Regions from separate parts of the Mycobacterium sp. 20KCMC460 genome, predicted to be linked through region 1. Evidence: riboswitches for the same ligand, from Rfam matches in the RefSeq annotation. Region 1 holds a riboswitch; each other region holds the start of a gene.

The links. A riboswitch is a leader RNA that binds a small molecule or an ion and turns the genes downstream of it on or off. The one in region 1 is predicted to bind magnesium.
Region 2: linked by a shared signal. The riboswitch ahead of MKCMC460_RS13370 (Rv1535 family protein) and the one ahead of MKCMC460_RS31190 (PE family protein) in region 1 are both predicted to bind magnesium.
Region 3: linked by a shared signal. The riboswitch ahead of MKCMC460_RS20070 (PE family protein) and the one ahead of MKCMC460_RS31190 (PE family protein) in region 1 are both predicted to bind magnesium.

Annotation. Positions count from the first base shown of each region.
Region 1 covers NZ_AP025527.1:12,933-18,007, forward strand. The annotation lists gene MKCMC460_RS31170 (hypothetical protein) at 192-491, shown strand; gene MKCMC460_RS31175 (transposase) at 641-1,063, opposite strand; gene MKCMC460_RS31180 (transposase family protein) at 970-1,383, opposite strand; partial or broken gene MKCMC460_RS31185 (transposase) at 1,506-1,786, opposite strand; M-box (ykoK) riboswitch at 2,039-2,212, shown strand; gene MKCMC460_RS31190 (PE family protein) at 2,503-2,802, shown strand; gene MKCMC460_RS31195 (PPE family protein) at 2,818-4,059, shown strand; gene MKCMC460_RS31200 (zf-TFIIB domain-containing protein) at 4,253-4,579, opposite strand; gene MKCMC460_RS31205 (magnesium transporter MgtE N-terminal domain-containing protein) at 4,937-5,075, shown strand, end outside.
Region 2 covers NZ_AP025524.1:2,853,530-2,858,604, forward strand. The annotation lists gene MKCMC460_RS13350 (AMP-binding protein) at 1-78, shown strand, start outside; gene MKCMC460_RS13355 (STAS/SEC14 domain-containing protein) at 83-451, opposite strand; gene MKCMC460_RS13360 (carboxymuconolactone decarboxylase family protein) at 524-1,120, shown strand; gene MKCMC460_RS13365 (nitronate monooxygenase family protein) at 1,359-2,477, shown strand; M-box (ykoK) riboswitch at 2,642-2,812, shown strand; gene MKCMC460_RS13370 (Rv1535 family protein) at 3,092-3,325, shown strand; gene ileS (isoleucine--tRNA ligase) at 3,630-5,075, shown strand, end outside.
Region 3 covers NZ_AP025524.1:4,349,041-4,354,115, forward strand. The annotation lists gene MKCMC460_RS20060 (DUF6226 family protein) at 61-621, opposite strand; gene MKCMC460_RS20065 (hypothetical protein) at 934-1,425, shown strand; M-box (ykoK) riboswitch at 1,650-1,824, shown strand; gene MKCMC460_RS20070 (PE family protein) at 2,209-2,508, shown strand; gene MKCMC460_RS20075 (PPE family protein) at 2,527-3,693, shown strand; partial or broken gene MKCMC460_RS31560 (PPE family protein) at 3,714-4,919, shown strand; gene MKCMC460_RS20090 (magnesium transporter MgtE N-terminal domain-containing protein) at 4,966-5,075, shown strand, end outside.

The DNA.
Region 1 (5,075 bases):
CTCGAAGGCAGCCGTAGTTCGTGGGGGGCCAGCGGTGAGCGCCGCCCGTCCCGGACCGAACCCCGCGTTAAATCGTTGCTGGGCGGGACGGTGTGCGCCAATTTCCCCCTGTTGCGAGTCCCTGCTTACTACGCTGGTGCCAGATGTCGGCATCATCAGTGTGGACAACCAGTGCGTATAGGGGGATGGCGATGGCCGCGCCAGCAGCAGCCTCATGGTCTCCTCCGCGGGAGGAGTATGTGCCGCGCTGCACCGCCGAACCGGAGCGCTGGACCACCGCCGACCCCGACACCCAAGCCGTGGCGGTGTGTGGCCTGCCCGCGCCGAGCGTGGTGCGCCCGCGAGGCCTACCACGCCACGGCGTGTACGGCCTTTGGGCCGGGATAGCGATCCCGGAGTTCGCGCTGCGCCGGCTACGGGCGGTGGCCGAACGCGGCGGCTATCAAGTCACCCCGCGGCGGCGCGGCCGCCCCCCGGCTCCCGGAATTTGACGCTCCTTTATGCAAGACCGAGAACCGCCACCGTTTCGCGGGCATTCTTACGTGATGCATCGAGGACGTCTCGCGGGCACTTTTCGTGATGCTTGCCGTTGGGCGAGGTGCCTCACAAAAAAGTGAGGCGCAAAGTAGTGGCTGGTGCCTCACGCATGGTGAGCGCGTAGGAGGCTTGCGCTACTTCGTCTTGGCCAATCGGTTGCTGCCAGGTCGAGGTGGCGGGCGGCGGCGAGGGCTTCGGTCTTGGCCTTGGCCAGGTCCAGCAGCTGCATCTGGATGGCGTTGATCTGCCGGGTCAGGTCGGCCGGGTTGATCCCGTCGACCCGTGCGGCCACGACCGAGAGGTGTGGGGCGTCAAGCACATCCGATGCCTGCAGGCGTTGCCACGGGGTGGCTGGCTTGTCATAGATCCGCTTGCGGCGGCCGTTGGCGGTGGTGGTGTAGCCGACGGCCTTCTTCGTCGGGGTGAAGAAGTTCAGTCGCAGTGATACCAGCCGCCACAGCTGGTTGAGTAGCTCCAGTTCCTGCGGAGTGTCGTAGCGCCAGTAAAAGGCGTGTTTGCGCACCACGTGGTTGTTCTTGGACTCCACGTGCGCCTGGTCGTTTTCTGGTACGGCCGCGAGCGGGTCTGGGCGATGTCGCGGGTCTGCAGCCACGCGGCGACCTCGTGGTTGATGAATTCACTGCCGCAGTCTGAATCGAAGATCGCCATGTCGAACGGGAACCGCTGCTGCAGCTCCTCGATGCCCTCCACGATCCACTTCGCGGCGTTGTTGCGGATCGAGTGGTTCTCGGTCCAGCCGGTCACGACGTCGGTTGTCGTCAGCGTGCGGGCGAATTCGCCGATCAGTGTGAGGCCGCAGTGCGCCACGGTGTCGGCCTCGATCACCCCCGGGGTGTTGGGCGCCTCGTCGGCGCAGGTGCGGATGGTGATCGAATTCCGCAGCAGCGGTGACGGTTGGTCGTCGAGATGCCCTTGATGCGCATCTTGTCCCGGGCCGGTTTCAGGTACCGGTCCACGGTGGCCGCGCTCATCGCCGTCAGCTCAGTCAGGGCCGCCTCGGTGGCGAACGGCCGGTCAAGATCACCGGCGGCGGCCAGCAGCGGCAACCACACGTCGACCATGACCACCAGGTACTTGCCGCACGGCGTGCCCATCAAGGCTCACACATGCTCCAACAGCGCCCTGGCGTCGCTGAAGCCCCGCGGCCGCAACCTACGCCCGTCGACCTGCTCGGCCGCGTCCGGCAGTCTCGGGCCGGTCAGCATCCGCCGGCCGTCGAACGGCCCATCCCCGTGGTGGCCACCAACTCGGTCCAAAATCTCGCCCTTGCCCGCCTTGGATGCCTTGCGGTACTGGGTCCGTAGCTTGTTCGTCACCTGCCGTCTTGCGGCCATATCGACCTTGCCCTCCACATCGGGCAAGCCTTGCGGCACACGCGCTCAAAGTAGGTGAGGCACCACCACCGGCTACGCGCTCTCAAATTGTGTGAGACACGCCGTTGGGTTGACTCGTACCGGTGGGAGTGCCACGATGACCTCTGGATGCACTTCGTTAGGTGAGGCGTCTGCACGGATATAGGCCACTGACCCCGAACGTCGAAAGACGCCCCGGGTCAGGACAGTTCTTCCCGGCTTAAGGGTTGAGCCCAGGTGGCTTCTGGACGAAAGTCCGGATACGCCGTGTAGTGCTAAAGCTCTGACGAGAGGGGTGCTGCGCCCGGCTATTCGCCTGGTCACTTTACTCCTTGATGTGCAGCGTGGTGGCACCCCCGTGTGCCCTGGCCGTGAGGAGGTGAGAGCGACATGAGTCGCAGTGATAGTCCGTATCCGAGTACGAGGTTCATTTCGTTCGGGTCCGACCTCGCCTCGGTTTCCGCCGTCTGAATAGGCTTGCGCGGCTTCAGTAAACATTTGAGCTCTTATCGCGTGGGCGCGCGTTGTTTTGGCGTGCTCTGACACGACTATGGCTTTGGTTTCCGCCTGCTTTTCGTAAGGAGATGTATCCATGTCTTTTGTAACCACACAGCCTGAAATGCTGGCCGCGACAGCCCGCCACTTGCACGGTATCGGCTCGGCGATGAACGCCCAGAATGCCACTGCGGCGGCCCCGACGACGGGGGTTGTTCCCGCCGCTGTCGATGAAGTATCAGTGCTGACCGCAACACAATTCGCCGCGCACGCCGCCATGTACCAAGCGGTATGCGCCCAAGCCGCGGCGGTTCACGACTTGTTTGTCCGCACGTTGGGTGCTAGTGCCGGCGCGTATGCGACCGCCGAGGCTGCCAACGCCACCGCGGCCGGATAAGGAAGGAGCACCGCAATGACTGTAGCGATGGATTTCGGTGCATTACCACCGGAAATCAATTCCGCCAGAATGTATTCGGGCCCGGGAGCGGCGCCGATGCTGACCGCCGCCCGGGCCTGGGATGGGTTGGCCGCTGAACTGCGTTCGACGGCAGCCGATTACAGCTCGGCGATCTCCGCGCTGACCATTGACGGGTGGCGTGGTCCGGCGTCGATATCGATGGCAGCCGCGGCCGCGCCCTATGCGGCGTGGATGAACACGACTGCGGCCCAGGCTGAGCAGACCGCCATCCAGGCTACGGCGGCGGCGGGCGCCTACGAGGCCGCGTTTGTAGCGATGGTGCCCCCACCGGTGATCGCGGCCAACCGCGCCCAATTGGCGGCGCTGATCGCGACCAACCTTTTGGGTCAAAACAGCGCGGCGATCGCGGCCACCGAGGCCCACTACGGCGAAATGTGGGCTCAAGACGCTGCCGCAATGTACGGCTATGCCGGCTCCTCGGCGGCTGCCACGAGGCTGACGTCGTTTATCGGGCCAACGGAAACCACCAACCCGTCGGGGCTGGCCGGGCAGGCCGCTGCAGTCAGCCAAGCCGGCGGCAGCTCCGCCGACGCGAGCCTGCAAGCAACGTTGTCGCAGCTGATCTCGGTGATGCCCACCGCGCTGCAGGGTCTTGCGTCGCCCACAGTGTTTATGCCGTCTTCAGTGTCCTCGTCGGGGATCTCGGAAATCGCGGGTCTGTTGACTGGGTTTGGGTCGGGAAATGCTCAGCTCGACGCCTTGTGGAGTGTGTGGGGGCCGAATGCGAACATTTGGAACAGCATCTTTTCGTCGGGGTTCTTCATGCCGAGTAACACGTTGGGTGCCTTCACGAGTTTGTTCGGCGCCGGTGCGGCTGGGGAGGCGTTGGGAGAGGCTGCTAGCGGCGGGCTCGGTGCTGGGCTGGCCGAACCGCTCGGCGGCATGAGCGGGCTCGGAGGTCTTGGCGGCGCGGTGTCGGGGGGGTTGGGCAAGGCGGCTTCAATCGGACCGTTGTCGGTGCCGCCCAGTTGGACCACGGTGGCCCCACCACCGATCAGTCCTCTCGCCTCGGCGATGGGCGGCAGCCCGCTCACCGCCCCTGCGGCGGCCGCGCCAGGCATGCCCGCATTCGCACCGATGGGCGCGGGCGAGCGCGCGAGCGCCGGTAGTGCGACTGCGGATACCCGATTCTTAGTCCGTCCTCCCATGGTGCCACCATGGTCGGCCGCCGGGTAACGGAAAGTGAGCACACCAATTCAGTTCGGCCCACCGACCTTTGCCAACCTTCCCTTTGACACTAATAGCGTTCGTACACAATTGATTGGAGAACGTTGTGATGGTCACAATGTTTCGCGTGCCCGAGCGGGCTCGCCCGGCGGCCGAATTTGGAGCGGGCAGAAGGACCCCAAGCTTCGGATCACAGCCGTGCTTAGTGGTGCCCATATCGCCGACGTTGGTGGCTGTCGCCGAACAGCCCACCAAGGAATCCACCCTGCTGGTAGGTCGGCTGCGGGTACTGCTGGGGCGGTACGTACTGCTGGGGAGGCGCAGGCGGCGGTTGGGCGGCGGCATAGAACCTCGATTCAGCCTGCACGAGGACTTCGAGTTCGCCGCGGTCAAGGAAGATTCCGCCGCATCCGGTGCACTGATCGATCTCTACCCCGAACCGTTGCACCGGCAACATCTGTGAGCCGCACTTGGGGCAGAGCACGGGCGCCCCGCCCCCGGCAGGTAGCGAAGTAGACGGTTGTGTCATCTTTGTTTCCAATCTGCGTCGATTGTCATCGGTGCCTTCAGTTTACGTACACATACGCATGAATGCCTCGACCACGGCGACCACACCGCAGCCTGACCGAACCCCCAAACGGTGACGGCTGCGCTATCGAGTGTCTTCATAATGATCGTGGCTACAGCGTGAGACCGGATCTGATCACTCCCATTTCTATAGAGAAACGAGACAGTCGTACGGCGAGGGCAGGGCGGTAAGCTCACACGGCTCGGTTGGCGATCCGGTCCGGGCATGGCCCCACACCGCACACACCCCAGAGTCCTTCGTGAAGACTGCGCACGGGTTCATTCGCATAGTTGAGGAGGTTGAGTGAGTCCATCAGAGATGGCGGCTGAGCAGGGCGGGGCGGCGCGGGTGATTCATCTGTCAGAGTTGCTGCGTTCGCCGGTGCTGGCCCGCTCCGGTGAGGCTGTGGGCCGGGTGGAAGACGTGATCGTGCGGTTGCGGGGCGCCGATGAGTATC
Region 2 (5,075 bases), on a different replicon from region 1:
ACCACCAGCGGCAAGATCCGCCGGCAGCAGTCGGTGCAGATGTATCAGGACAAGGCGTTCGCCCGGCTGGACGCCTGAGCGCTCAGCCGCTCACCCAGGTCTTGGCGCTGTCCAGCTCGTCGAGGCCGAACACCTTGAGCTCGCCCGGCACCATCCAGGCCAGCGCGTGCAGCGTGTGGGTCACCCAGTCCTTGTCGGTAACGATCGCGATGCGCTTGAACGCAGAGTGGTGCGGGAAGACCAGGCCCAGGCCCAGCTTGACGTCCTCGGCGAACCCGCCGGGCCCGAACCCCTCGTAGTCGGAGTCGATGATCTCCAGGATCCGGATGTCACCGGTTTTCAGCCGCTCCTCCATCAGGGGCCGGACGTCGCGCAGCTCGGCACCACTGAGCCGGCCCGACACGCGCACACCGGTCACGCCTTCCGGCAAGTCCGTGAGCAATTCGATCATCGAAGTCACCTTCCCTTCGCTGGCTACCATTGCGGTGAAAACGACGGCGTCGTCAATCGGGAGTCTTCCACCATGACCGAGTTCAGCAAGGCCCGGATACCGCTGCTTCCGTTGGAGGAGGCCAAGGCCGCCGCCGACGAAGCCGGCGTCCCCGACTATATGGCCGAACTCAGCATCTTCCAGACGCTGCTGAATCATCCGCGGCTGGCGCGGGTGCTCAACGACCTGCTGGCGATGATGCTGTGGCACGGCGACCTGGACCGCCGGCTGCGCGAGCTGATCATCATGCGGATCGCTTGGCTCACCGAATGCGACTACGAGTGGACCCAGCACTGGCGCGTCGCATCGCGGCTGGGGGTGTCGGCCGAAGACTTGGTGGGGGTGCGGGACTGGCCGGCCCACGACGGGTTCGGTGCCGCCGAGCGTGCGGTGCTCGCCGCCACCGACGACGTAGTGCGCGACGGTGTGCTCAGCGATGCGAGCTGGGCGGCGTGCGAGCGCGAATTAGGCAGTGGTGAATTAGGCAGTGACAGAACGGTTTTGATTGAACTGGTGACCGCGATCGGGGCATGGCGGATGGTGGCGTCGATGCTGCGCAGCCTGCGGGTGCCGCTGGAGGACGGGGTGGACAGCTGGCCGCCCGACGGGGTGGGGCCCTCAGTGGTCTGATCGCGTTTCTTCCGCCGAGCGTTTTTTCTTCGCCGAGCGTTTTCTTTCGCCGAGCGTTTTTCTTTCGCCGAGCGTCACGCTGGCGCAGCGTTGGGCGTCGGGCGTCACTCCAACGTGACGCTCGGCGCAAAGGGGAGGGGTGACGCTCGGCGCAAAGGGAAGGGGTGACGCTCGGCGCAAAGGGGAGGGGTGACGCTCGGCGCAAGGGGGCCGGGTGTGAGGGCGTAGCGTCGCCGATATGCGAACCAGAGTTGCCGAAATGCTCGGCGTCGAGTTTCCCATCTGCGCCTTCTCGCACTGCCGCGACGTGGTCGCCGCGGTGACCAACGCCGGCGGGTTCGGGGTGCTCGGCGCTGTCGCCCACAGCCCCAAACGCTTGGAGAGCGAACTGTCCTGGATCGAGCAGGAGACCGGCGGCAAGCCCTACGGCGTCGATCTGCTGTTGCCGCCCAAGTACGTTGGCGCCGACACCGGCGGCATCAACGCGCGGCAAGCCCAGGAACTGCTGCCCGAAGAGCATCGCGCGTTCCTCGACGAGCTGATGAGCCGCTACGGCGTCGCGCCCCACGCCGAGGACGAAGAGGCCATCCGCGGCGGCCTCAACATTTCGCCCAAAGGCTACGAACCGTTGCTGGAAGTGGCCTTCGGCCACAACATCCGGCTGATCGCCAGCGCGCTGGGCCCGCCGCCGCACGATCTGGTGGAGCGCGCGCACAGCCACGACGTGCTGGTGGCCGCCCTGGCCGGGACCACCAAGCATGCGCAGCGGCACGCCGCGGCCGGGGTGGACCTCATCGTCGCCCAGGGCACCGAGGCCGGCGGGCACACTGGCGAGGTGTCCACCATGGTGCTGGTCCCGGAGGTGGTCGACGCGGTGGCGCCGACGCCGGTGCTGGCCGCCGGCGGGATCGCCCGGGGCCGGCAGATCGCGGCTGCGCTGGCGCTGGGTGCCGAAGGCGTGTGGTGCGGGTCGGTGTGGCTGACCACCGAGGAAGCCGAGACGGTGCCGGTGGTCAGGGACAAGTTCCTGGCCGCCACGTCGTCGGACACCGTGCGGTCGCGATCGCTGACCGGCAAGCCGGCGCGCATGCTGCGCACCGCCTGGACCGACGAATGGGCGCGGCCCGACACCCCCGACCCGCTGGGCATGCCGCTGCAGACCGCCCTGGTCACCGACTCGCAACAGCGGATCAACCAGGCCGCCAACCAGCCCGGCGCCAAAGCCCGGGAGCTGGCGACCTATTTCGTCGGGCAGGTGGTCGGGTCGCTGGACCGGGTGCGGCCGACGCGGGCAGTCGTGCTCGACATGGTCGAGGAGTACATCGACACCATCGGGCGACTCGACGGCCTGACATAGCGAACTCACATCAAATTGTGACATCGAACACATCCGCATTTCCGCAGGTCACAGCCCCGGAAGTGGGGCGAGCGCCGGCTGTGTGCGTAGCGGAACCATAAAGATCCCAAAACAGGGGTACGGCGCGTTGACCCAGCCCGCTCCGTGGTGCATCATCGGTCAGGCAAGCACCTCGTTAGGTGAGGCGGCTACACCGAACACAGGCCACTGACCCCGAACGTCGAAAGACGCCCCGGGTCAGGACAGCTCCTCCCGGCTTAAGGGTTGAGCCCAGGTGGCTTCCGGATTACCGGACACGTCGGGTAGTGCCAAAGCTCTGACGAGAGGGGTGCGGATTTCCGGCAGTCGCCGGATTCTGTCCTCCTGTGTGCGCGCAGATTACGCGTTACCCGCGTGCGCGGCGACCGAGAGGAGGTGAGGGACGAATGAGTTCCAGTGGTAGTCCGGGCCGATATCCGGGCTCTGTTTCGTCCCTGACCGGTCTCCGGCAAAACGCTCTGACTTAAGAGCTCTCGGTTAAGCCAGCCGAATCGGAACCGTTGCGGGACGGGACTTCCCAAGAAAGTTTCAAGCTCCCCCTGTCAACGTGTGATTTCCCACCCGAGGAGGCGATCATGACCGCTGCGCTGTACGACGAAGTCGTTACCTTCCCCAGTGCTCCCAAGCTGCGCGTCGTGCGCGACGTTCCCGCGGCCCCGGCCACCAAGACGGCGCGCCGCGCCGAGGCGGTCGCTGCCGCCGCCGGCAGCGACCCGCTGATCGACGGTGCCGCCCGGCTGCTCAGCATCCCGCTGCGGCACATGTACGCCGCGCTGTGGCGCATCGGCGTGCTCGAGGTCCAGGCGTAACGCCATGGACAGTGCGCTACCCGGGACTCCAAGGGGTTAACCGACTGCAGGCCTGGTCCTGCGGCGGGTTAGCCCCTTGGAGTCCTTTAGACTTAGACAATTGGCGCAGATCCGGCCATCACCGGGGAGCCTTCGGAAGAACAGCCGATCCGGCCCAGTAGAACCGAACGGGTAGGCCCGTCACAGCCGTCACGAGCGGTCACGCGGTTTGCGTGGCAAGCGGGGTGGTACCGCGGCGTTCGCGCACCAGCGCATCCGTCGTCCCCGTGCCTGAAGCAACAGGGCACCACGGGAGCGACGCACGATGACCGAGAACTACCCGAAGCTGGCCGCCGGATCGCCCGACTTTCCGGCGCTCGAGCTCGAGGTCCTCGACTACTGGTTCCACGACGACACCTTCCGCGCCAGCATCGCCAACCGCGACGGCGCCCCCGAGTACGTCTTCTACGACGGGCCCCCGTTCGCCAACGGCCTGCCGCACTACGGGCATCTGCTGACCGGCTACGTCAAGGACATCGTGCCGCGGTATCGCACCATGCGCGGCAACAAGGTGGAACGCCGATTCGGTTGGGACACCCACGGTTTGCCCGCCGAACTGGAGGTGGAGCGCCAACTCGGCATCACCGACAAGTCTCAGATCGACTCGATGGGAATCGCCGCGTTCAACGACGCCTGCCGCGCCTCGGTGCTGCGTTACACCGACGAGTGGCAGCAGTACGTCACCCGGCAGGCGCGCTGGGTCGACTTCGACAACGACTACAAGACACTCGACCTGCCCTACATGGAGTCGGTGATCTGGGCGTTCAAGCAGCTGTGGGACAAGGGTCTGGCCTACGAGGGCTACCGGGTGTTGCCGTACTGCTGGCGCGACGAAACCCCGTTGTCCAACCACGAACTGCGCATGGACGACGACGTCTACCAGAGCCGCCAGGACCCGGCCCTGACGGTCGGGTTCAAGGTGAGCGGTGGTGATCTGGACGGCGCTTACCTGTTGATCTGGACGACCACCCCGTGGACGCTGCCGTCCAACCTGGCTGTAGCCGTGCACCCGGACGTGACGTATGTGCATGTCGCGGTGGGGGATCGGCGCTTCGTGCTGGCCGAGGCGCGCCTGGGCGCCTACGCCCGCGAACTCGGCGAAGATCCCTCGGTGCTGGGCACCTACCGGGGCGCGGAACTGGTGGGCGCCCGGTACCTGCCGCCGTTCCCGTATTTCATGGACGCGCCCAACGCTTTTCGGGTCCTGCCGGCCGACTTCGTCACCACCGAGGACGGCACCGGGCTGGTGCATCTGGCGCCGGCCTACGGCGAGGACGACATGGCGGCGGGCGACGCGGCCGGAATCATCGCGGTCACCCCGGTGGACGCCAAGGGCCGCTTCGACGCGTCGGTGCCCGACTACCAGGGGCAGCACGTCTTCGACGCCAACCCGCACATCATCCGGGACCTGAAGAACGGCAGCGGCCCGGTCGCGGTGAACGGCGCGGTGCTGCTGTGCCACGAAACCTACGAGCACCCCTACCCGCACTGCTGGCGCTGCCGAAACCCGCTGATCTACCGGGCGGTGTCGTCCTGGTTCGTGCGGGTGACCCAGTTCCGCGACCGGATGGTGGAGCTCAACCAGCAGATCACCTGGTATCCCGAGCACGTCAAGGACGGCCAGTTCGGCAAGTGGCTGCAAGGGGCCCGCGACTGGTCGATCTCGCGAAACCGGTACTGGGGCACTCCGATTCCGGTCTGGAAGTCCGAC
Region 3 (5,075 bases), on a different replicon from region 1:
GACACCCGAGCAGAGTATCATCACTTAGATAATTAACTGATAATAAGAAGTCCGGGTAGATCAGTCGGCGCCGACACGCTGCGGCCATGGCGACCAGCGTCTCTCGTCCCCGCCGAATGCCCGCCGCAGCGCGTCGCGCTGCGGCACGTCGACCGGCGTGGGGTTCCAACTCGTGCCGGTGGGAAACGCGTACCAACGCTCGTGCCACCATCCTTGCGCCTGCACGATTCGCTCGCCGAAGTCGCCGGCAGCGCACACCTCGGCGTAGTCATGAAGCTGTTCCGCGCATCGCTCGACTGCCTCGTCGCAAGCGTCACATCCACACGCTGGCAGACCCACGCTGCAGTCATCGCCCATCCGAACGAGCAGCCCCGGAAAATCGTCGAACACGACGGTCAACGGTGACGCTGCCGCATCGGCCGGCACCAGTCGAACGACGGGCACTGCTGAAGCGCTGTGCTGATCGGCCTCCGTGCTCACCTCGCGGGCCACCTCGAAACGCCGCTCCAGGTCATCCAGCAGGGCCCGCGCGATGTCGTGCAGAACCCGGTAACGCTCTGCATTGGTGACCCGGCCATAAGCCTCCTGAGGCGGCCCCTGGTTTGCCGACCGATCGTCCACCGGGCCATTCTCCTCGAGTCAACCGAGTATGCACACCCGACCCGCAACACCACTTGACCCTATCGGGGCCGAGCTGTTCGTCGCGCAATGTGCCTGGAAGCGTCGCCCAACGCGACGTGCCTCTTGCTGTCTCCGGTCGATCCGTGAACAATCCCCTGCCCGCCGGGTATCCCGAGCCGGCACCAGCCCGCCAACCCGGATTCACGCCGACCTGTCAGACATCCCACAGCGTAAATACCCTGTGTATCAGCTAGATTCAGCATGCGACTGGTGGTCGAGGTAGCACGACAGTGAACGCTGGGGGTGTCTCAGATGATCAGGTCGTGGCGGTCGATCAAAATTCGGCGGATCCGCTCCTGGCTGGCGGTCAGCGCGGCCGCGGCGCTGATCCCGTGGATCACCTATCTCGCATTCACCCTGCCGCAGAACTACGCGGCCCGTAACTGGGGGACGACGTGGGTGGGCTTCGACATCCTGCTGCTGGCCTTCATGGTCGCAACCGCCGTGACCGGCTTCATCCGCCATCAGCTACTGACACTTTTCGCGTTCACCACCGGGGTTCTGCTGATCTGCGACGCCTGGTTCGACGTCATGACCGCCGAGGACACCGACCGGCTGATCGCGGTGCTTGCTGCCACGCTGGGTGAGCTGCCGCTGGCGACGATCCTGATCGGTGGCACGTTGCGGATCATGCGGCTGCAGCTTCCCCCGTCGTCCCGAAAGTTTCTGCGTTACCGGGCTTTACGACCGAAACGGCCCCGGGTTGGGAGCAAGGTCCGGAAGCCGAGCATGACAGGCAGCTGACTGCCAGAACATTCACAGCAGTTTGGCACTCTTTCCGCAACAAAGGCAGCCGGCGCCGACCCGCCGCATCGAGACACCGAAGTCAATCCCGAAGCGCCACAATCGGAAAGCCTCAGACCGCCGCCGAAGCCCTCGATCCGCGAAGGTGTCCACCCGGTGAACTCTGGCGGCCTTCGATGCCGCTCGCTTGACTCGCCAACCGGACAGTGCCACCATGGCCTACGCAAGCACCTCGCTAGGTGAGGCGTCTGCACGGACACAGGCCACTGACCTCGAACGTCGAAAGACGCCCCGGGTCAGGACAGCTCTTCCCGGCTTAAGGGTTGAGCCCAAGTGGCTTCCGGCTCGACCAGTCGGATACGCCGTGTGGTGCCAAAGCTCTGACGAGAGGGGTGCCGCACCTGGGCTTTTCGGGCCTGGGAGCATCTCCCCGTCGTGCAAGATATGGCATCCCCGCATGCCGCGGCCGTGAGGAGGTGAGGCGGAATGAGTCCCGACGATAGTCCGTATCCGAGACCGGCGACCACCTTCCTTCGCCCATCTCGGTTCTTCCCACACTCGTAATCGGCTGGCCCCGAGGGATTCTTCCGCACGCCGGTGCGTCGACGGACTGTGTCGGCGTGCGCGGAAAAGCTCGATGTCGCCTGCCCTTTGGCAATCTGACGCGCCGGCTACGCGCGCCGCTCACTTGAGTGGAGTTGCATTCGTTACACACCTGGATTGATCGACCCCGAAGCACTTCAGATCTGTTCTATTGCACTAAATTTCGTTAGGAGAAATCCAATGGCCTTTGTCACTGCACGGCCGGAGTCGTTGGCCGCCGCCGCCAGTCGTCTGCAGCAGATCGGCTCGGCGCTGGAAGCCCAGCACGCCGCCACGGCGACCCCGATGACCGGGGTGGTACCCGCCGCAGCCGATGAGGTGTCGCTGTTGACGGCAGCCAAATTCGCCACCCACGCGCAGACTTTTCAGTCGATGAGCGCGCAGGCCGCAGCGATGCATCAGCTGTTCGTGTCCACGTTGCAGACCAGCGCCGGATCGTATGCAGCCACCGAATCGGCCAACGCGGCAGCGGCTCGCTGAAGCATATGAGGGGGACAAATGTACGACTTCGCGGCGTTGCCGCCGGAAATCAATTCGGCCAGAATCTATTCCGGCCCCGGGTCCGGGCCGATGCTGGCCGCAGCCTCGGCATGGAGCACTATCGCCGCTGAAATGCGTTCCGCGGCGGCCTCCTACGGCTCGGTGGTCGACGAGCTCACCAGCGTCGGTTGGTTCGGTCCCACGTCGGTGTCGATGCTGGCGGCGGCCCTGCCGTACGTAGACTGGCTCAGCACCACGGCGACCCAGGCCGAGCAGGCCGGTAGCCAAGCCGCCGCGGCAGCGACCGCTTACGAGACCGCATTCGCCACCACTGTGCCGCCGGTGGCCGTCGCGGCCAACCGCACCGAGCTCGCGATGCTGGTGGCTACCAACGTCTTCGGACAGAACACGCCGGCCATCGCTGCCGCCGAAGCACAGTACGCGGAGATGTGGGCTCAAGACGCCGCCACCATGAACGGTTACGCCACCGCATCCGATGTCGCGTCGTTGTTAGCGCCGTTCACCGCGCCGCAGTCCACCAGCACGCCCGACGGTACGTCGCAGCAAGCCGACGCCGTCGCCCAAGCAGCCCAGACGCCGGCGGGCACGGCACAGTCAGTGGTTTCCTCGGCCACGTCGAGTACGGGTCAGGCAACGTCCGTCGGATCAGTCGCGTCGTATCTCACCGGCCTGCTGAACGGCTCGGACAACTCGGCAGTGGGCACCTTCCTGGGCGGGAACTTCGCCAGTACCGGCCTCCTCAACGGTGCGATCGCGGGCGGACCGTTCAACCCGGAGTTCCTGCTGCAAACCATCGCGGGGTTCTACCCGCAGGCTTGCGTCGACTCCGGAATTGCCGAAGTGGCTCCGCACCTGGCGGAGTTGAAGTCGGCGACGCTCGTCTCGCCGGAACTGGGCATGGGTGCCGCCGCCGGCATGGGCCACGCCCGCTTGGTGGGCAACCTGTCGGTGCCGTCCGGCTGGACGTCGGCGGCCAACGTCTCACCTGCCGGAACCGCTTTGCCGGCAACCGGTCTCGGCGACATCGGGTCGAGTGCAGGCGGCGCGGGCGGACCGGGAGCCTATCCCGGGCCGCTGGTGGGCGCCGGCCGGCGGGCTCGTCGCGCCATACCCAAATACGGTTTCCGACCGGTCGTGATGCCACGTCCACCGGCCGCCGGATAACGAGACGTCAGGAGACCGTCATGATCGACTTTGCGGCACTACCGCCGGAAATCAATTCAGCACGCATGTACGCGGGTCCCGGGTCGGCATCGATGCTGGGCGCGAGTTCGTCGTGGAACACAATGGCCGCTGAAATGCGCTCCGCTGCAGCCTCATACGGCTCGGTGATCGCGACCCTGACCGATGATGGCTGGATCGGCCCGTCCTCGACGCTGATGGCGGCCGCGGTAGGGCCCTTCATCGAGTGGCTGAGCACCACCGCCGTTCAGGCCGAACAGGCAGGTAGCCAGGCTACTGCCGCCGCGGCCGCCTACGAGACGGCGTTTGCTATGACGGTACCGCTGGCTGCGATCACAGCCAACCGTGCCCAATTGTCAAACCTCATGGCTACGAACCTTTTCGGGCAGAACACCGCGGCGATCGCGACCACCGAGGCCCAGTACGCCGAGATGTGGGCCCAAGACGCCGCGGCGATGAACGGCTACGCAGCTGCGGCGAATGCGGCGACACAACTGACACCGTTCACCTCGCCGCAGTCCACCACGACCACCGATGGCCTCACCAGCCAGACGAACGCGGTTGCGCAGGCAACCAGTAGCTCGACCGCGTCGAGCACGTCGGCCGACACGGTGTCCGGCCTGGCCGAGTGGCTCGGACTGGCTCCCAACACCAACACGTCCACCACCGGTCTCGCCGGGGTGCTCAACTTCCTGGACGGAAGCGACGGGTCGCTGGTGGGAAGCTTCCTCAACAACGCCTCGGTGGCCAACATCTCGAATGGATTCACCACCAGCGGGCTGACGAATCCGACATCCATGATCGACAGCGTCACCGCCTTCAGCTATCTGACCAACCCGCCCGGCCTCGGCGCCGGAACCGCCGCGGAGGCGGCTGGAACCGCGATGGCACAGACAGCCGGTGCCGAATTGCCAACGGCAACAGCCTAGCTGGGGGGCGCAAATCTGGTCGGGGCGATGTCGGTACCCCAAGCCTGGGCCGCATCCGGAGCGACGGTCAACCCCGTCCCGCTGGCGACCACCCAGATGGGGGCCGGCGCCTACCGAAGTCTGGGCGCCACCCCGATGGTGCTGGAGGACACGGGGCCGATGGGCTTACCCGGTATGCCGTTGGGCGGGATCGGGGACGCGGCGGACGAAGAATTCGCCAGCATGCCCAGCTACGGTTTCCGCCCCCGCATCCTGGGCCGCCCCCCGGCCGCCGGCTGAGACACGCCTAAAAGCCAACCCCCGCAGCACTATTCAGGAGACAACAGTGAGCACACCGGACACCACACCCGCGCCTGGCAGCGGGCGCCCCAGCATTCACCTCTCGGAGCTGCTGCGCGGACCCGTCCTGGCCCGCTCCGGCGAGGTGGTGGGCCG